One region of the Priestia filamentosa genome, then DNA from elsewhere that is predicted to be linked to it. Evidence: riboswitches for the same ligand, from Rfam matches in the RefSeq annotation. Region 1 holds a riboswitch; each other region holds the start of a gene.
What was found. A riboswitch is a leader RNA that binds a small molecule or an ion and turns the genes downstream of it on or off. The one in region 1 is predicted to bind S-adenosylmethionine.
Positions count from the first base shown of each region.

Region 2: another riboswitch for S-adenosylmethionine. It lies ahead of mtnK (S-methyl-5-thioribose kinase); the one in region 1 lies ahead of B9N79_RS14650 (trans-sulfuration enzyme family protein).
Region 3: another riboswitch for S-adenosylmethionine. It lies ahead of B9N79_RS13735 (hypothetical protein); the one in region 1 lies ahead of B9N79_RS14650 (trans-sulfuration enzyme family protein).

Region 1 is NZ_FXAJ01000003.1:217,932-225,035, forward strand. Features, by position in the region: gene B9N79_RS14615 (DUF2515 family protein) at 1-963, shown strand; gene B9N79_RS26160 (hypothetical protein) at 1,005-1,163, opposite strand; gene B9N79_RS14620 (hypothetical protein) at 1,346-1,591, shown strand; gene B9N79_RS14625 (DUF1798 family protein) at 1,642-2,001, shown strand; gene yppF (YppF family protein) at 2,069-2,251, opposite strand; gene B9N79_RS26600 (YppG family protein) at 2,424-2,795, shown strand; gene B9N79_RS14640 (DUF3817 domain-containing protein) at 2,950-3,243, shown strand; gene B9N79_RS14645 (RIO1 family regulatory kinase/ATPase domain-containing protein) at 3,362-3,997, shown strand; SAM riboswitch class I at 4,494-4,603, shown strand; gene B9N79_RS14650 (trans-sulfuration enzyme family protein) at 4,674-5,849, shown strand; gene B9N79_RS14655 (trans-sulfuration enzyme family protein) at 5,803-6,969, shown strand; gene B9N79_RS14660 (hypothetical protein) at 7,003-7,104, opposite strand, start outside.
Region 2 is NZ_FXAJ01000003.1:77,576-84,679, reverse strand. Features, by position in the region: gene B9N79_RS13925 (pyridoxal phosphate-dependent aminotransferase) at 1-1,097, opposite strand, end outside; SAM riboswitch class I at 1,303-1,440, shown strand; gene mtnK (S-methyl-5-thioribose kinase) at 1,568-2,779, shown strand; gene mtnA (S-methyl-5-thioribose-1-phosphate isomerase) at 2,796-3,842, shown strand; gene B9N79_RS26775 (hypothetical protein) at 3,975-4,097, shown strand; gene B9N79_RS13910 (methylated-DNA--[protein]-cysteine S-methyltransferase) at 4,123-4,623, opposite strand; gene B9N79_RS13905 (PAS domain-containing sensor histidine kinase) at 4,620-6,818, opposite strand; gene B9N79_RS13900 (LutC/YkgG family protein) at 6,962-7,104, opposite strand, start outside.
Region 3 is NZ_FXAJ01000003.1:37,316-44,419, reverse strand. Features, by position in the region: gene B9N79_RS13755 (NCS2 family permease) at 1-151, shown strand, start outside; gene hpaB (4-hydroxyphenylacetate 3-monooxygenase, oxygenase component) at 311-1,744, opposite strand; gene B9N79_RS13745 (DUF2164 domain-containing protein) at 2,000-2,242, opposite strand; gene B9N79_RS13740 (M20/M25/M40 family metallo-hydrolase) at 2,305-3,930, opposite strand; gene B9N79_RS13735 (hypothetical protein) at 4,357-4,602, opposite strand; SAM riboswitch class I at 4,689-4,790, opposite strand; gene B9N79_RS13730 (YgjP-like metallopeptidase domain-containing protein) at 5,028-5,753, shown strand; gene B9N79_RS13725 (LapA family protein) at 5,852-6,208, shown strand; gene lepB (signal peptidase I) at 6,299-6,862, shown strand.

The DNA.
Region 1 (7,104 bases):
ATGAACGAGCAGGAGATTGTTGATTATATTATAAAAGAAACGGAAAAAGCAAACGTAGACAACATCTCAAGAACAGAGGCATACTATGCATATTTTAAACGACATAAAGAAATAGAATGGGCTTTCCTTGCAAGTATGGTGTCTCGCAATGCAGGGTGGAATATGTGTGATTTAGAAGGAGCGTATTTTTCTTTTGCTTTGAAGAAAAACCTAAGAAAACGTCTTTTTTTAACATATGAGCGTGCCAATTGGCTCATTTTCAAAGATGCATATCCACAGCTTTTACTTTATGAACTATCAAAAAAAAAGAAAACGTCGCTTTTTTCATTGCTTTCTAAGTTCGATGTTCATTCTTTTATGGAAGAAGAGTGGACTCGTTTTTGGGATGAAGGTAAGAAAAAAAGGCTCGTCCATGCGCTCATTGTGAATGAACAGCATATTATCCAACAACCGGTTATTTCTCATCCTGTTTATCAAAAAAGAGTGTTTTCCCGTCCTTTTTTCAAACTTCAAGAAATGTTGCATTTTAGCTCTGTTCTATTCCCAACAATGCAAGGAGAGCTTTATGGTCTTTCTGTATATAACTTTTTAAAAGTTGAAGAGCGCATTGAACTAGGGATAAAGCTTTCGGAACTTCTTTTTCATAGAGAGCTTTTTTCTTTATTTGATCATTTTGCTTCTTCAACCCCTCATACAGGGTCTCGTTATGATTATGAACAATACTTTAGAAAAACAGGAAAAATAGCTACCCCATATCTTCGTTCTACATTTAGACCTGTTGCTCATCATGAGACGCGGAGAGATAAATGGGTTGAAAGCAGAGAAAAGCTTGAAGGATGGCTGTCAGATACGCCTCTTGCTGAAATCGTAAACATTACAAGATGGTATAAAAAGAAACAAAGGACGCTTCACTTCTATATGTTAGTAGAAGGAAGAATTAAAGAGCTCATAAAAGGAAAATAAAAAAGACATCAACATAATGTTGATGTCTTTTTTTTATGATATTAAGTTGAAGGACGATTTGGTCCATTTTGTTTTTTGCTCATCTCTGTTGAGTTTCCTGCATCCATTTGTTGATCTGCAAGATTTTGAGCAGCGTTATGTTGTTTTTGAAGTGTTTGTTCAGTGCTGTCATTTGTGTTGTTTTCGAAACGTTCTTTCATTGATATCCACCTCCAATCGTTAGTATGGTCGATTATCCGAAAATCATACATTTTAGAAGATGTCGAATAACTGTTAAAAAGAAGATTTATTTAGCGAATCACAACTAGTTTTGTCAGCGAGAAAGGGAGAGAAGAAAAAAGAAAGAATAAATAGAAGAACATAGCGTAGAGGAGGAAGACAAATGAATAAAAAATGGGTTCGTAAAAGCGAGCTTTTAGGTCTTTTGGATCAGGCGATTGTAGGTTTAGATGAAACTGAAAAAGAGCTAGGAAGACGAGTAAGCGAAAAAGCGAAAGAACAGCCCACTGCGTCAGAAGAAATGCTGTCTTCAATCAAAGCCTCTCTTTTAGAAATCGAAAAAGCCGTTGATGAATTAAAATATGTAAAAAAGTCTGAATATCACATTGCTATTGCAGAACCAATTTAAAGTTACAACTTTTTATTTCCATGTTACAATAACCTCCTAGAGGTGATTTGATGTCCAACGTTTATAAGCTTACTGAAAAGCTTCTATCTTATAATGAAGAAGCTTCTAATAGATTAAAGGTGGTAAAAGCGAAAGAACAATCAGCAGATTTTTATGAGGAAGTAAAGCCATATGCTGAAACGTTTTTTTCATTGCTTGACGAATGGGAAAAAGCCGTAAGGAAATGGATTCTAGAGACGAAACCAAAATATGTTCATTTTACTCAAGTTGATGCAGCAACTGAGAATTTACACAACGTTATTTTGCAATCGTTCCATAAAGATACAAGAGCTAAACAATTTAGTAAAATGTATATATCAAATAAGTATTTTCTAGAATCTATTTTAGCAGAAAAAGAAAAAGGAGCTTGATAAAAGCTCCTTTTTGTAGGGAATATAAAAAAAGAGAGCGCTTACTTTATTAAGCGCTCTCTTAATATTAAGGAAAAGTTAAACTAGTTGCTCCATCTTGTTCAAGTGCATACATCACTTTCTTGTACTCGCTAAGACTCAATTCCCCTTTTAAATATTTGCGTCTAGCAAAATCTAGTAGCTGATCGTGATTTTCTGGCTCACATTGTTTTACATCAACAAAACGGTTACGAAGTGTTTCAACTGTCATTTTAAACTCCCCCTTACCCCTTTTTTATAGTGTACCACAAGAATAGGAAAGTTCCTTTTGTTCGAAAAATTTAGAATTCCGACAAAAAGTGACAAAAAATGATAAATTACGTATTCACGTCTGCCTAGGCTGTTTACATAGTATAAGAATGAAAAGAGAGGGGGAAGAACGGATGAGAAGAGTTCATCAATACAGATATGCACCTATTCAAAATTACGGAAATCCCTATTTGTATCAAAGTCATCCATATGTAAACAACACTCAATTTGTAGATGTTCCTTATACTCCTAACATGTACAATCAACATATAACAACGGGTGGATACATGCCACAGCAAAATATGTATGAACAAGGTCAGCCTCACTACTATCCTAAGCAGTGGATGCAAACAAAAAGCCAGCCACCGCAAATTTTAGCACAATTTAAGAACAGCGATGGTACGTATAATATGGATAAAATGATGAATACAGCAGGTCAAATGATGAACGCTGTTAACCAGCTATCAACGGTTTTTAAAGGTGTTACGTCGATTTTTAAAGTATAGGAAAAAGCCGGGAACTCCCGGCTTCTTAATGTCATGAAACTGTCACAGGAACAAGGTGATAAAAGATTTGTAACTTTGGTATACTAAAAACGTAAGCACATAAAAAATGAATTTGGACATACATAAATAAAAACAATACGAAGGAGACGATAATATGATGAACTCTCCACTCGGTGGAATGAGGTTTGTAGGACTTATTGAAGGGCTTTCTCTCTTAGCTCTTTTAGGAATTGCAATGCCGCTTAAGTATATGGCAAACATCCCTGAAGTTGTAACAGTTGTTGGTTCTATTCATGGGGGATTGTTTGTTTTATATATTTTAATGGTTGGTTATGTCACGATGAAAGTACGTTGGTCATATAAATGGATTGTAAGTGCTTTGTTAGCATCTGTTATTCCATTTGGTAATTTTATTTTAGATACAAAGCTACGCAAATTCTCAGCTTAAAAAAGTCATCTCAAAAGAGCTTTTACCAAAGGTAAGAGCTCTTTTTTTTAAAAGCATATTATTATGGAAAGTGTGAAATTTGTAGTATGTTTGAAAAAAGAGTGAAGGGGGAAAAAATGTGAGGGAAGCTTCAGAACTCGTAGAGGAAGTTAAGTTCCAAAAAAAAGGCTCTTCATACTCTCTTATTCACCTACCAAGAGAATTAAAAGTAATAGGAACAGGGAGAAGTGCGTGGGCTTTTAAAGTGAAAAATGAAAATAAAGTGATTAAACTATTTTTTCCTTCTTTTGATCACTTAGCGCAAAAAGAGGGAGAAGTGTATGAAAAATTATCACATTCTCTCACTTTTCCTGAAATATATGAAGTTGGGCCAAACTATATTGTAATGGAATATATTAAAGGCAAAACGTTTTATCAGTGTTTAACAACAGGTGTGAGAATTCCTACAAAAGCAATTGAAGAGGTAGAAAAAGGACTTGCCTTTGCACGCTCGAAAGGATTAAACCCTTCAGATATTCATTTACACAATCTTATTCTAACGAAGGATAAAGAAGTTCGTATCATTGATGTTGTACGCTATACTCAGAAGAAAACATGCTATCAGTGGCGCGATTTAGCAAGAGCATATCGCTATTTTTATCAAAAATCTTATTTCCCAAAAAAGTTTCCAAAATGGTTTTTAGAAGCAATTGCTTATTTATATAAATACTGCAAACGTCTTAGTCAGTATCGAAATAATAAGGAGCTGAAATAATTATGGGAAGATTGAGTAAAATTATCAGATTACTGAAGAATCCTAAAGTCCAAAGAGCTATTAAAAAAGGTGTTCCAATTGTAAAAAAAGAGCTTCAAAAGCGTAAAAAGAGATAGAAAGGAACAAACTCACAAGATTAGATGTTCCTACGTTTGTCTATAATGATAAAAATAGGATAGAGGAGGAATAAGGCAATGGACTTTCCTTTATATGAGGCAACAAAAAGCGTAGCAGAATACAATGAACTAGTGAGTGAAAGCTTAAGAAGATGGGACTGTACTGTATACTCCATCACTGCTTTTTTATATGAGTAAAAGAAACAGCAGAGACATTCGTTTCTGCTGTTTTTTTAATATATCCTTAAAATAACATATAGTAGAAAACCCTTTTGAATAGTGTGTATATTTAACCTTTTTAGAAAACTTCGTTGACAAACACTCATATTTTTACTAAAGTAAGATTAATTACTTAACAAAATCAATGAATTATAAATTTACTCTTATCAAGAGTGGCGGAGGGACTGGCCCGATGAAGCCCGGCAACCATCAAGTAATATACTTGAACGGTGCCAATTCCTGTAGAACAAATTGTTCTTACAGATGAGAGATTTCGGATTAGCCGCTCTTTCATTTGTAAAGAGTGGCTTTTTTATATTGAGGAAGAAAGGGAGAATATTATGCGTATTGAAACAGAGTTAGTAAGGTCAGGAATGAAAAGAGATGCTGCAACAGGTTCACTTACAACGCCAATTTATCAGGCATCTACATTTGAACACCCTCGTTTAGGAGAAAGTACAGGTTACGATTATTCTAGAACAGCCAATCCTACTAGAACATCGCTTGAAGAAGCAATTGCGGTTCTTGAAAAAGGAGAAATAGGAGTTGCTTTTTCATCAGGTATGGCTGCTATCTCAGCCATTTTCCTTCTCCTTGAAAAAGGCGATCATCTTATTATCTCGAAAGACTTATATGGTGGAACATATCGTATTCTTGAAGATATTGTGAAGAAAAGTGACGTAGAGGTTACATATGTTAACACTGAAAATACAGAAGAGATAAAAAGAAATGTAAAAGAAAATACAAGAGCTCTATTTATTGAAACACCAACAAATCCACTTATGCACGTTACAGATTTGCATGAAGCAATTGCTATCGCAAAAGAACATGATCTTCTAACAATTGTTGATAACACATTTATGTCTCCATATCTACAGCAGCCACTTGTACTTGGTGCAGATCTTGTTGTGCATAGTGCAAGTAAGTATATCGGCGGGCACAATGATGTTATTGGTGGACTTGTTGTTAGTCGATGTTGTGAGCTTGGTGAAAAAATTCGCTTTTTTCAAAATGCTATTGGTGCTATTCTTGGACCGCAGGAATGTTTTCTCCTTCTTCGTGGCTTAAAAACATTGGCACTAAGAATGGATCGTCACGAGGAAAATGCTTTGAAAATTGCTCAGTGGCTTGAAGAACAAGATTTAATTGATAAAGTATTTTATCCAGGGTTAGAGAGTCATCCAGGCTATAACGTAATGAAGAAGCAAGCAAAAGGCTTTGGAGGAATGCTTTCCTTCTCTGTAAAAGAAGAAGCACTAGTGCCGTTCTTATTAGAACATCTTCAAGTAGTTACGTTTGCTGAGAGCCTAGGAGGCGTTGAAACATTAATTACGTTCCCTGCACGCCAAACACATGCCGATATCCCAGAGGATGTTCGAAATGAAATTGGAGTAACGAATTGCTTGCTTCGTTTATCAGTTGGTATTGAGCATGGAGAAGATTTAATTCAAGACTTTAAGGAGAGATTTGATGAGTACAAAAGATCAGAAGTTCAGCACAAAGCTTATACACGCTAAAACTCATGTTGAAGAGCCATTTGGTTCTGTCAATGTGCCTATTTATCAAGTAACTACGTTTAATCAGCAAAAAAATAACCGCTACGATTATTCTCGATCAGGTAACCCTACACGAGAAGCTCTAGAACATACTGTTGCATCTTTAGAAAACGGAACGTATGGATTTGCTTTTTCATCAGGTATGGCTGCTATTTCTTCCGTTTTATGCTTGTTAAAAAGTGGAGACGAAATTATCGTTTCACACGATGTATATGGGGGAACATTCAGAGCGGTTACACAGCTTTTCACTAATTTTAATATTAAAGCTGTGTTTGCTAATACAACAGATATTAAAGAAGTAGAACAACATATTACAGAAAAAACAAAAGCGATTTTATTTGAGACTCCATCAAATCCGTTTTTACACGTAACAGATATTAAAGAAATTGTGCGCGTTGCAAAAGATCATGATTTATTTACAATTATGGATAATACGTTTATGACGCCATACTTACAAAAACCGCTTGATAAAGGCGTAGATATTGTCGTTCATAGCGCAACGAAATATCTTGGAGGTCACAGTGATGTTGTAGCTGGAGTTGCCATTACAAATAGCGAAGAGTTTGCTGGGAAAATTGGATTTGTACAAAACGCTTTTGGAGCAATTTTAAGTCCTAATGATAGTTGGCTTCTATTAAGAGGGATTAAGACACTAAAAGTACGTCTAGATCAGCAACAAAAGTCAGCTTTAGAGCTTGCGCAGTGGTTAAGTGATAACTCGCAAGTAGATGAGGTGTATTATCCAGGACTTCCATCTCATCCACAGCACAACTTAGCAAGTGAGCAAGCAAGTGGCTACGGGGCTATCATTTCCTTTAAATTAAAAGATAAAGAAGTAGCAAAAGAGACGCTTAATCATGTTGTTCTCTCTTCCGTTGGAGTAAGCCTTGGAGCAGTAGAGAGCATTTTAACGCATCCTGCTACAATGACTCATGCAAGTATGCCTCTAGAAGATAAAGAAGAACGAGGCATTACAGAGCATCTTCTTCGTATTTCAGTTGGCCTTGAAGATGTTGAGGATTTAAAAGAAGATTTAAAACAAGCATTTGAGAAAGCGGAAAAGGCTTTTTCGTATAAATAAAAAATAAACGTCAAGGAATGAATTCCTTGACGTTTATTTTATCGCATCATAAATTTGTTCATACAAAGCTTTTAATGCTTGCTTTGTCTCATTTTCTAAAGAGGACTGTTCAATTCGAGTAAGGGCAGTTGTAAG
Region 2 (7,104 bases), 140 kb from region 1:
ACATATCCTTCGCCATGCTCGCCAAAACCAATTCCAGGAGCTACCACAACATGTGCTTTCTTCAAGAGTAGATCGGAAAATTCCGTTGATGTATATCCTTTAGGGACACGAAGCCAAGCAAAAAAAGAGCCTGCTGGAGCTTTTACATCCCATCCGATATTTTGCAATCCTCCTACCCAAACTTCACGTCTTCTCTCATAAAGAGACAAAAGGTCCTGAACACTTTTATGACTATGCAGAAGCGCAACTTCGGCCGCTTTTTGAATAGGACTAAAAATACTAACATAAAGGTGATCTTGTAAAAGTTCAATTGCTTTAATAACACTCTCGTTTCCAACTGCAAAAGCAATGCGCCATCCTGCCATATTAAATGTTTTAGAAAACGTATAAATCTCAATCCCAACGTCTTTTGCTCCTTCAGTTTGCAAAAAACTTCTTGGCTTCTTGCCATCAAATCCGATTGCTCCATAAGCAAAATCGTGAACAACACAGATATCATTTTTGTCGGCAAAGCTCACCGTATCTTCAAAAAACTCTTTTGAAGCAACAGCACCTGTGGGATTATTTGGATAGTTTAAAAACATCAGCTTAGCACGTTGCTTATCTTCCTCTGACAGCGAACTATAGTCAGGTAAAAAATCATTTTGCTCTGTTAAAGGCATTTTAGTTAATGTTGCGCCAGCTAGCGCAACCCCTGATAAATAGTCCGGATAACCCGGATCTGGAATAAGGACACCATCCCCTTTATTAAGCAAACACTGGGGAATTTCAACCAATCCTGCTTTTCCGCCAAATAAAATGGCTACTTCTTTTGTTGGATCGATTGTTACTCCATATTCTTGTTTATAAAAAGAGGCTGCAGCCTCTTTTAAAAAACCGTGGCCTTGAAAAGGTGGATAACCGTGAAAGTGAGGATTATTACTTGCTTCTTGAAGCGCCTTTACAATATGCTCAGGAGTCGGCTTATCTGGATTTCCCTGACCAAAATTAATTAAGTCATGTCCTTCACTTGCCTCTTTTGCTACTTTTTTAACAAGAGAAGCAAAAAACTGTTCTGGTAAACCTTTTAAACGATCTGACTGCTGAAATATTTTCATCATAAACAACCTCTCGAAAAATTCTACAAATTCTAATGATTCATGATATATGCTTCTTTCATTTCTGTAAAGATGAAAAAAGAAAAGTTTTTCTCGCTCTAAACAAACAACCTAATTTTAAATTTACGTGTTGACAAAATCTACAATCGTTGCTAGTATACTTTTCAAACAGTGTTATTTCATTTCCAATTTAAAATCACATATACTCTTATCAAGAGTTGGCTGAGGGAATTGGCCCTTTGACGCCCAGCAACCGACCATTTGTTCATTATGTGTAAAATGAACGCAAAAGTGGCACGGTGCTACTTCCAACAGAAAGAATATCCTTTCTGAAAGATAAGAGGTTTGACCATATCTTCAAGCCTCTTTCATAAAGGAAAGGGGCTTTTTCATTGTTGAATAAGCACCCCTACTCCCTTTCACTTCTTAATTCCGATTAAACAAATCTATTTTGGAGGTTTACTTCTCTTATGACTTTTCAATTTGATGTTTATAAACCGTTAACAGAAGAAAGCGCTATATCCCTTTTAAAAAAACTTCATTTTTTTGCTGAAGATGAACATGTAACATGCCGTGAAATTGGCGATGGGAACCTTAACCTTGTTTTTCAAATGAGCACTCAAGGCAGCACGAAAAAATGGATTGTAAAGCAAGCTTTACCATACGCTAAAGTTGTGGGAGAAAGCTGGCCATTAACGCTGAAGCGAGCCAAAATTGAAAGCGAAGCTTTGTTGCAATTTGCAAAATTCACCCCTCACCTTGTTCCTGAGGTGTTGTACAGTAATGAGACGCTCGCACTAACAATTATGGAGGATTTATCGCATCTTTCCATTGCCAGAACAGGACTTATTAAAGGTGACTCTTATCCGAATTTAGGAAAAGATATTGGCACCTTTTTAGCTCACATTCTCTTTAAAACATCTGATTTAGGACTAAGTCCAACTGAAAAGAAAGAAAAAGCACAGCAATTTTCAAACCCTGAGCTTTGTAAAATAACAGAAGACCTCGTTTTTACAGACCCATTCTTTGATCATGATACAAATGATTTTGAACCGGAACTATCAGAAAAAGTAGAACAACTTTGGAAAGAAGATGAACTTAAGCTTGAAGTAGCTAAATTGAAGAGGCTGTTTTTAACAAACGGCGATGCCCTTATTCATGGTGATTTACATACAGGAAGTATTTTTGCTAGCGAGCATGAAACAAAAATTATCGATCCTGAATTTGCTTTTTATGGCCCTTTTGGTTTTGACTTAGGTCATTTTATCGCAAATTTATTGTTTAATGCCCTCCGTCGTCCTCCAGCTCAAACTGAGCTTTTTGGCTTTATTCATGATACATGGGAAACTTTTTCCTCTGTATTTACGTCTCTTTGGAAAGAGGATAAAAACAATCCTTTTCTACAAGTTAACGGCTATCTTGACTATACACTCCGCACCGTTTGGCAAGATGCATTAGGTTTTGCAGGATGTGAAATGATCCGCCGAACAATTGGGCTTGCTCATGTAGCAGATCTTGATACGATTGAAGAAAGTGAGCTTCGTATTCGTACAAAAGAGATTGCTTTAGATATAGGAAGATCTCTTATTTTAAATCGAGTAGAGATTAAAAATGTTCAAGACTTGCATGAGTTTTATATTGAAAATAATGAATTTTTAGGAAATAATGCTAGAACTGTTTAGAAAGGATGAAAGAAAAATGGCCATACCGAGATCGGTAGAATGGAAAGAGGATTCTATTAAAATTTTAAATCAACAACTTATTCCCAATTCTGTTGAATTTCTAACTTTAGAAACAATTGAAGATGTATGGGATGCTATTAAAACTTTAAAAGTACGTGGAGCACCAGCAATTGGAATTGCCGCTGCTTTTGGATTAGCCCTAGCTGGATCAAAATTTGAAGGAGAGGACTTACAAGAATTTCATACACATATTCGTGAAAAAAGCTTATACCTTGCTTCTTCTCGCCCAACGGCCGTTAATTTAACATGGGCCCTTCATCGTTTACAAAATAAAATTGAGCATGCAGCTTCTGTCAATGAAGCAAAAACAAATCTTGTTCATGAGGCTATTTTGATTAGCGTTGAGGATGAAAATATCTGTTATAACATTGGACAGCATGCTTTGTCACTTTTTAATAAGAATGATTCTGTAATGACCATCTGTAACGCAGGATCAATTGCCACCGCTTATTATGGTACAGCGTTAGCTCCTTTCCATCTCGCAGCAGAAGTTGACTTCCCTATCCATGTATTTGCTTGTGAAACTCGCCCTCTCTTACAAGGTGCACGATTAACAACGTGGGAACTGTTACAAAGCGGGGTAAATGTTACATTAATTACTGATAGCATGGCTGCACATACAATGAAAAAAAAGAAAGTCGACGCTGTTATTGTTGGAGCCGACCGCATTTCTGCAAATGGAGATACAGCTAATAAGATTGGAACCTATGGATTAGCTATTTTGGCAAAACAGCATGGAATTCCATTTTATGTTGCGGCTCCTTTATCAACGTTCGATATTTCTCTTAAAAATGGAGATGAAATTCCAATTGAAGAACGAAAAGAGGAAGAAATACTTAAAGTAGGACATGAGTGGGTTGCACCTAAAAACACATCTGTTTATAATCCTGCTTTTGATGTGACTCCTGCAGAACTTATCTCAGGTATTATTACAGAACAAGGTATTATACATGGAACTGAATTCGATAAAATCCCTGACTTATTTACAACAAAAAGCTTATAAAAGAGAAGAAGCATTAATGCTTCTTCTTTGTTTTTTACAGAAGTGTAACATTTCATTGTAGAAAACATATTCTTCTCTTCAACTGCTTATTATAATAATGAAATTTTTAAAAAGTGTAAGGAGGACAAGAAAGTGAAAAAAAATGAGAAAGAATTCACAGAATCCGAAAGCTCCATGCACGAAACAGATGAACAACAGTCTGTTGATCTCGTTTTTATAGAAGGACAAGGGTGGAAAGAAGAGGAAAGTGAATAAGCTAAGCGAATGTATCGCTTAGCTTTTATATTTTTACTGTGCCATTCTGAACTGTTAATCCTTCAACAGTTAACAGAAGTTCTTTTTGATGTGTTTTATTTCCCGCATATCCTGTTAAAGATGCATCTTTTCCTATCACACGGTGACACGGAATAATAATAGGCAAAGGATTAGCTCTATTAGCCCCGCCAACTGCTCTTACTGCTTTTGGACGCTGTACATCTACTGCAACATCACTGTAAGACCAGAAGCTTCCATAAGGAATTTTTGATAATGTATTCCACACTTCCCGCTGAAATAGCGTACCTTTTTCAATGCACAGCGGTAAATTAAACGTTTGTCGTTCTCCTTTAAAATACTCTTCAAGCTGTTGCTTAGCAGTAAACGCCCAACCCTGATTTTTAATTTCATCTTTTTCAATAACAAGCTCTTCTCCAATGGAAAGAGCTGTCACGCCTTTGTCGTTTGAACGGATGACAATATTGCCAAGCATCTCATGAACAAGGATGCTATAATATTTGTTCATTCTTTCTTATTCTCCTCACTTGAATTGATTGGTAAGATGATGGAAAAAGTTGTGCCAAGTCCTATCTCACTATGAACGTCAATATAACCTCCATGTTCCTCAATAATTTTATATGACACCATAAGACCCAGACCTGTACCTTTTTCTTTTGTTGTATAAAAAGGCTCGCCAAGACGCTTAATTCGCTCTTCAGGCATGCCTTCCCCTTCATCTTTAATAGAGACTACAATAAACTTTTCATCTTTAGCATGTACACTTACAGTTAGGGTACCACCTATAGGCATAACTTCCAACGCATTTTTCATAATGTTAATAAATACCTGTTTTAGCTGATTCGGTTCACAGTAAAGAAGCGGTAACGAAGGCTCAAATTCTGTATGAAACTGCACGTTTACAAGCGTTGCTTGTGCTGTTAATAAGTCCATTGTTTCTTGGACAATTTGAATAATATCTTTTTGCTCGTGTTTAATTGCCTGAGGTTTTGCTAATACAAGAAAATCTGTAATAATGTTTTCAATACGCTGAAGTTCTGACGTAATGACGTCAAAATATAGAGAAAAATCATCTTTCTCTTCATGATCAATACTATTTTGTAAAAGCTGAATAAATCCTTTCAATGCTGTCATTGGATTTCGAATTTCATGAGCAATTCCTGCGGCAAGCTGCCCTACAACTTGTAGAGTATCTGATTTTCGGATTTGCTCTTCCATCTCTTTCTTTTCAGTGACATCTCGTAGCATTGTCATATAGACCCCTGGAATAATATCTTTCTTCGTTGAATATTCAATGGTTCGCTTGCGACCGCTCTTCATTGTGTAAGTTAACTCACCTTCATGCTCTCTGTATTCCTTAAGAAACGATAAATGAGCATCTAATACCTTTTTGTTCCCTTCATCTAACAGATTTCGCACGTTCAATGAGCATACTTCTTCTTTTGTTAATTCAACGAAATCACACAAAACAGAGTTAGCATCCATAATCTTTAAATTTTCATTCCAAAGCAGAACACCATCGACAGATCCATTGAAAATCGTTCTAAATTTTTGCTCACTTTCTCTTAACTCTTGTTCCATCTTTTTTCGTTCACTTATATTACGGAAAATAGTTAGATTATGCCCTTTTATAATACCTTGTTTTGCTGTAAACTCTAAATCTTTCTTTTCACCATTTGGCATATAGAAAGGAAGCTCTTCTCTTATCGCATTAAAATCATAAAAACGATTTGTAATTTCTTTTGTTTTTGGCTGTGATAAATCTAAAAATTCTTCTAAATTACTTCCAATGAGTTGATGAAGAGGAAGCTCAAATGTACGAGAGGAAGAGGGATTCGCATCAACAACTGTCCAATCTTCATTCCAAATAATGATAGCATCAACAGCGCTTTCAAAGATTTCCCTAAATTTCTTTTCACTTTTAGCTAGCTCTTGCTCCATGTCTCTCTTTTCCGTAACATCACGCATAATAGACATATAATAATCACTATTAATATGGGCTGTTGTTGTAAAATCAAAGTACACTTCTTCTCCTTGTCTAGTTTGAATAGGAAGTTCTCCTTGTGATTTCCCATTCCTTTTTAGCGCATGCCAAAGACGCTCAATCTTATAATGATAAATCGGAAGAACAAGCTCACTTAATGTTTGAACAAGCAGTTCATTTTTAGTGTAGCCAATCCTTCGGCAAAGGGACGGGTTCGCATCAATAATTCGCCCTTTCTTGTCAAAAATCAAAATACCATCAATCGCTTGATTAAAAATATCTTGAAACATTTCTTGACTAATAAACCGCTCATTTTCTAAGTTCTTTGTCTTTGTAATATCCCGAAACGTTGTCATTAAAATAGCATTTTCTCCATCATGCTTTTCTGACTGAAATTCAATATACTTTATCGAGCCATTCGGCAAATATAAGGGACCCTCAAAATAAAAGTGGTCTCCGCTTGTAAGAGAATAGTCATACCGCTCTAATGCCTCACTTGACATCATTTCCAAAAAATCTCGCACATGAAGTGAGAGGAGCTCCTCTTTTGCACATTCAAACAAGCGACAGGCTGCTTGATTGACGTCTGTAACGCGCAAATCACCATTAAATACAATCATTGCATCCCGTGCTCTGTCAAATACGATTCTAAGCTGCTCCAATTCTGCTGTTTCATCTCGACTTTTCTCAGTTGCTTGAAGTGATCCTTCAGCCGACATAAACGTTGCTCCTTTCACACATATATAGTGACAGCTTTCTTATTATCTTATGGTTATTCTACATATTACTCCAAATTCCTCCTATCTCTTTTTGAATAGACAGGAAAAGATGCTTGACTAGATTTCTCTAGCCAAGCATCTCTTTAACAGTCTTCAACAATAATATAGGTTGCTTTGACAGGACCATGAACACCGACGACAAGGTTCATTTCAATATCTGCTGAGTTACTCGGTCCTGTAATAAAATTAATGCAAGAAGAAATATCTTGTCCTTCTTCAACTTTTT
Region 3 (7,104 bases), 180 kb from region 1:
TTTAACATCAAGCATTGCAACAGGTATTGCACTGGGGTTCATTTCTTATCCATTAATTAAACTAGTAAAAGGGAAAGGAAAAAATGTTCACCCTCTTGTTTATATTTTCGCCCTTTTATTCTTTATTCAACTTATGTTCTTTTCCCATTAAAAAAAGACAAACGAGCCGTTCTGCGGTCCGTTTGTCTTTTTTTATATAACCATTCATCTAAACTTCCACAGATAACAATTGTTTGACTACGCAAAACTCGGAAACACTTTTTCACTACAGCGACCAAACTAAATAAAAAAGCAGAGGATCCTCCGCCTTTTATTGGTCTAAAAAATTTTCTACAAATTCTTGATAGTTTCTTCTTGGATATGAACGATACATATTGCTAAGAAGGCGAATAGGATCGCCAAAAAAGAAACGTTCATACAATGTTTGACGTGTACCAAAAGCACTTAGAGTCATATCCCATGCGAGACGGAAGAGTTTGACACGTTCATATCCTCCTTTTGAGAAACTTTGCAAATAATAATTAAGCTTTTCTCCCATTTCAGAATCAAAATCAGCTTCTGTTGGAAGGGTAATAAGACCGCTCGCACCAAGCAATTCTACTATTTCAGTTAAGCGGGGATATGTGTTAGAAAAAAGAGTTACAGCAACATAGAGAGGATGTACGCTCGGAGCCATGATACCAAACTGATCCTTTTGAGCTTCTTTTTCTGATGTCAACAGCAATCCTCTCATTGTTTCTAAAGCAATCACAATTTCACTTATCTTAGCTTGCACGTGCTGATATTCACTAATATTAATAGTATCTACAATTGACTGTGCTACACCTAATGTAAATTCCAGCTTAACAACTTGACGGGATACAACTTGATGAAGAATAAGGGAAACATAGCTGCTTCTCAAAAAAAGACTTTCCGCTGCTTGTTTATCTTCGTAGAAAAAGAGATTTTCCCATGGAACTAAAACATTATTAAATATAACAATGGCATCAAGCTCATCAAAACGCGAACTCAATGGATAATTAAAAGAGGAAGAATGATAAGAAAATGGTTCTCTGCACAAGAACGTAAGTCCTTCTGTATTACTAGGAATCGAAAAAGCAAAAGCACCTTTTTCATCCAGTCCTTTTACACCCGTTGAAAAAACGAGAAGTTCATCCGTAAGACCGCCTTGTGTAGCAAGTAATCTTGCTCCTTTAAATAAAAGACCATCCTTTGTTTTCTTCACCGCCTGCGCTGCAATGGGCTCCTCTTCCCAATCCTCATAATAGAAAGAGCCTCTATTAACCTGTGGACTTACATATGTGTGTGTAAAAGATAAATCCAAATTCTTTGCTTTCTCATATAGCTGAACAAGGTTCTCACTGCCTTTTTTATGCTTCTTTTCAATTAATGACGCTCCTGAAGAAAAAGCCATAATAGCTGTGTTCATATAATCAGGGGCCCTTCCCATCATCCCACCTGATTTCCTAGCCCAAAGCTGTGTGGCATTTCTTCTCTTTTCTAAATCTTCCTTTGTTTTCGGTTTCATAAAAGATGTTCCGTACGTTATTCCTTGTTCAGTATGAGTAAGGACTGATTTATGCTCACCAGTTTGCATGTCATAAAGCGCCGCTTTGCTTTTTACAACTCCTTGAAAAGCACTGTGCTCACTAATGGCTCCTTTGACTTTTTCTCCTTTTACCCATACATCATTTTTTAACAGATTTAATCTTGTCACAAACTCTTTTCCATCTATGGTTCCCAAAGAAAATCGCTCCTCTTCTCTTTATGGTCTTTTATATCGTATTCACTCTTTTAAAAAAAGAAACAGGATATATAACCTAAATAAGATAGAGAGCATTTCAAACAAAAAAGATAGTCAAGAACCTATAAGTCTTTATCTTTAAAAGAAGAAAAATGATGAAGCAGACTTTATAAAAGTTCACTTATAAATATGTTTACCAAGTGAACATAAAAAAGAAGAACATCATTTAAAATCTGTTCTTCTTTTGGTTTATTTTCATCTTTTGATTCTTTTTAGAGCTTCTAAATCTTCCTCTACAGAAAATATTTTCTGCTCTACAATCGTTTTGCTGTCTTCAATTCCCTTGTTATAAAAATAAGCTCCGACATTTTCTTTTATAAAGTAAAAAACTGTTTCAGCGGCAAGTTCTCCGATCTCTTCTCCTCGTTCTTCTAGGAAAAAGCGTTGAATTTCATTAATCACTTCTGCCTTTTGTTCTTTTGATAATAAAATTTCCATACCGTGTAACCTCTCTTTTCTAGCTTTCTACTATGTTCTCTTCAATGTACCAGGAATCTCGTTTATTTAAAACATTCTTTTATAGTCATTTGTAGCAAATCCATAAGAGGGCCAAATGAATAATTAACATCAAGTCGTTCTGTCCACTGATGCGCGTCTCTCCCTCTAGGACCTAAGTTAAAGACAGGTACTTTAAACTGTTCTAGGTCAGAAAATGGGATATCATAGCCTTTCTTCCACAATGGCATGTTGTGAACGAGCGGCAAGAAAGTTTCTAATGCATGATCAAGTCCAACATAGCTAAGGTCTGAAATGCCTCCAAAGTAAAGCTGCTTATGAAACACTATCCCATACTTTTCTACACCTGTTTTTGTTAGTATTTGAACAAGTTTTTTTACAAGCGGATGATCATCTGTACATACAGCAGGATAGTATGGTGGTGCGAAAAAAAGAATAATCATTGGTGAAAGCTCTTTGCATAAAAGAGCAAGCTCATTCAAAATAGCCGTTGTTTGTTCTCTATGATCGAGAGAGGACGTCTCATGTTGTACCTTCTTAATTAAACTATCAACATGCTCCTTCCCGTAAGTATCCACTCCATATTTATAAAGTTTCTCATACGTAAAAACGTGAACATTTACAGACCTTGGAGTAGAAGATTGCATCATTCCATAGTGAAAAGCGCGATTATTATAGTGCTTCTCTACTTCACGAGCTGCTTGCTGAGCACTTTCTAATAGAGAAGAAACAAACTTATCCATTGGCTTCTTCATCACTAAGAAATTATAAAGAGATAGCGCTCTGTTTGGTGTTTGTGTTGAATACTCTTTCTTTAAATCTCCCTGAGACAAAATAGTTGGAGGAGGACTTACTTCCCCTTCAATCACCTCACAATAGTCTGTATTAAGCTCTAATGCTCTTGTAAGCTCACTAACAAGTAAATTAGCGTTAAGACCTGCAAAAGGCTCTCCAACATGACTTTCTTTTCCATAGCAAAAGAAACCTGGCAATACCTTTCCAATCGATCCAACATATAAATAATCTCTCGTATCACCAGGATAACGACTGAACATCGGTTCTCCATTCAAGACAAGAGAATATTGAAAACTGTGTTGTTTTGCAAGATCAAGCAAAACAGGTACTGCGCTTCTCATTCCTATCGAACTTACTTCTTCATCTGGAACAGATAAAAACAACAGATTTCCTTCAAATTCCCCATTTGACGCTCGTTCAATGAGAGACATTTGGGTCACCATTCCGCTTTTCATATCCATAATTCCACGTCCAAAAAGCCATTCTCCTCGATCTAAGTCTTGGCGGACTTCAAATGGTACAAGCTCACGCTGTCCATAAAATCGTTTTGTTAGTTCAATGGGGTTAAAGGCGGCATCTTTCCAAATCCCATATCCCTCAACTCCAACAACATCATGATGATTAACAAGAATAACCGTTTTATTTGTTTTTTGACCTTTTACAAATGCAGTTACAATAAATCTTCCGTCTTCCGTATCATGTAATTGAGCATAAGAAGGGTGTTTTCTGAAATATGGAAGCTGTAGAAACTTACGATGAATAAACTTGGCCATCTCTCCTTCTGCAGAGCTTCCAGTAATACTCGGAACGGACACAAGTTCACAAAGAAGGTCGATGAGCTGTTGTTTTGTTTGAAAGTAAGTTTGCCCTTTCATGTTCTCCCCCCTGTTCGACTTTTTAGAAAGCAATGTTTATGCTGCTATAATTAAGCCCATTCTCCGCTATCTTCCTTTTTACGTCAACCACTTTTTAAAGAAAGAAAACCAAATAAAAAGAGCAGCTCTTTCACTTGTAGGCTGCTCTTTTTTCTTATTTTGCTTCTAAATAGTCCAAGATGTGATCAATTAGTTCTTCACTACTTTGATCACTTCCATATTCAATGGAATAATCCATGAACGTCGCCCCTTCCTCAATTTACCTTTTATATAAGATAACACAGTTTTTGACTATTTAGGATGTATATTTTTTAAAAAATTTTGACAAATTCATTTTGTGCTACTCATAGTGTTCTTACAAACATCCTATAGAGGTAGTTTGCTCACTTTATTATACGTTATGAATACTAGATTTGTTCTCTCTTTCTAATAAGAGGCAAGCACTCTTTCTTTATGCTCAAATCCTACTCTCTGAAGCTTTTCTAAGAGAAGGTTAGACACTTTCTCATCATCACTTCTCTGTAGTTCCTTGTAATCAATAGCTACTGAATATGTACAGTCACAATCTTTAGCGATAATTTGAATAAATGTCTCAAGGGAATGAATATAAACTTCTGACACCACATTTTCTAAATTTTTTTCAACATAAGCCTTCCACTCGACATGTTTCATTTTATCTCTCTCCTTTTAATATACTTTTCGACAAAGGCAAAAGAAAAATGCCAATCGCTAAAAGCGATTGGCATCTTTTCTCTGCACATTTATCACTCAAAGCGTTTGCTTTGCTGGTAGTAGCACCTTGCATACGCAGGTTGCTGTGGAATCATTGAGCCAGTTCTCTTATCCACTCTTGATAAGTTGTATATTTTTCTATTGTTAATAAAGTTGACTGTCTTAATAAACAATATATGTTTGTGAATAATGGAATTATACCAACTATTCTTTATTTTGTAAATGAGCATTTTAAGGAAAAATGAAAGAACAGTTTGAGCATATGTGTCAATTTCCTGATATTATTAATAAGAAGTTATCGGTGTAACCTTGACCTTCACCTTAGTTTACATATACAATGAAAATTTGTAGAAAGGAGTTTCAATATGTATCATTTTAAAACAAAAAAGCATAGTTTCAATTACACGATTCACCAAGTTCAAAATACAACAAACGTTCAAATTTCAGTTTGCAAAGATGAAGGGGTTCTGCTTACTGTACCGAAAAGTTTCACAAAAAGCAACCTTCAATTTGTATTAGCTCGTAAAGCTGACTGGATTGCTGAGCAGCTAGGAGACGTTCAAACTTCTGAGGAAAATCATACTCAAGATGAAGAAAAGATAACAGAAGCAGAAAACGTTGTTAAATCTGATGAAAAGAAATCGTTTCAATCTGGAGAGCGTTTCTTTTACCTTGGACGTCAGTACCGTTTAAACATCGAAACAACTGAAGATACTCCATCTTTCGCTTTTAAATATTCAAAGTTCACAGCACAAATTCCAACAAGCTGGGATGAAGCAAAAACGAATGAAGAAATCTTTACTATGTTAAAAGAGTGGTACATAACAAAAGGCCATGATAAAACAAAAGATATTTTAAAAAGCCTTACCCCTCTTTTAACAAACGATGTAGCTTCTATCACATGGGAAGAATCGCCTAACCTGGTTTCTTACAACAACGGAGATGTAAAAGCAGATTGGCATTTGCTTATGGCTCCAATGGCAACAATTGAAGCTGTTATCGCCAAAGAAGTGGAACAAAATCCTTCTTCCCTTTTTGAAGACTATAATGAACGCTTAGAGTGGCTAAAAGAACATACGCTCTCTCTATAAATTAAAGAAGTAGTAAAACTGAAATGGTTTCATACTTATAGTTGAGGGTATAAACATAAAAATACTGATACTGATCCATTTAAAAAGGAGAGTTTTTTATGAAAGGACAACGCTATTTTATTTTAGCTCTTGTTTTTGCTCTTATCGTTGCTATTTTAGCTATTGTAAATGATGAACCCGTTCAGTTTAACTACGTATTTGGTACACAAGACTGGCCACTAATTCTCGTTATTCTTGGCTCTGCCGTATTTGGTGGCGTTGTAGCTGTATCATTAAGTTTGGTTAAAATCATTCGTCTTCAGAGTCAAATCCGTCAACTTCAAAAAAATGGAGCATCAGTACCTCCTTCTGTTGAAGCTGACAAAGACAATACAACAGCCGCAAAAAAGAAAGAAAAAGAATTATCTTCTTCTGAAAATAAAAATGTTGGTATAAAGAGCAGGCTAAATAAATAAAGATGTAGAAGGTTAGTACAGGGAAATGTACTAGCCTTCTTTTTGTTGCATAGCATCCAACTATCTTTATTAAAAGGAGCGAATTGTAGCTTGACAAAAAGTACAAAAAGCGAACTTTGGTCTTATGTAAAAACCATCATATTAGCTATTATTTTATCCTTTTTTATTCAACATTTCTTCTTCCAACCTTATACAGTAAAAGGGGATTCAATGCTACCTAACTTACAAGATGGAAACAAAATTGTGGTCAATAAAGTAAACTATAAGTATGGAAAGCCCCAGCGATCAGATCTCGTCGTTTTAAAATCTCCCGAGCACAAGGAAGAATATCTTGTAAAGCGGATCGTTGGCCTGCCGGGTGAAAATATCTCGTTCAAAAACGATGTTCTTTATGTAAATGGACAAAAAACAGCCGAACCTTATTTAAACAAAGCAAAGCAAGAAAAATTACCATATGAACAAGTAACGAATGATTTCACCCTAAAAGAAATAGTAGGCCTAGCTAAGATTCCTAAAGACTATGTACTTGTATTAGGCGATAATCGTCCTATAAGCAATGATGGCCGCCATTTTGGGCTTATTAAAATCGACAATATTGTTGGAGAAGTGAACATGAGATATTGGCCACTGAATGAGATCACTTTTATGCATTAACGCTCACCTCCTTGTTTTTTTACATAACTGTAATATTATTTTGATACCGAATTTACGTTTTTCCTTTATACTAAAAGTAGCAAAAGCAATTAGAGCAAGGAGGAATTTTAATGCTACTTTTCCGCTCCCTTATTGCGTTTTTAGTAATCTGTTTTCTGACTGCTTAGCTTCCTGAAAACGGCTCTATTCCAATGAAAAACACCTTATTTACGAAATTAAAAATAAGCTCTATATAAAGAAAG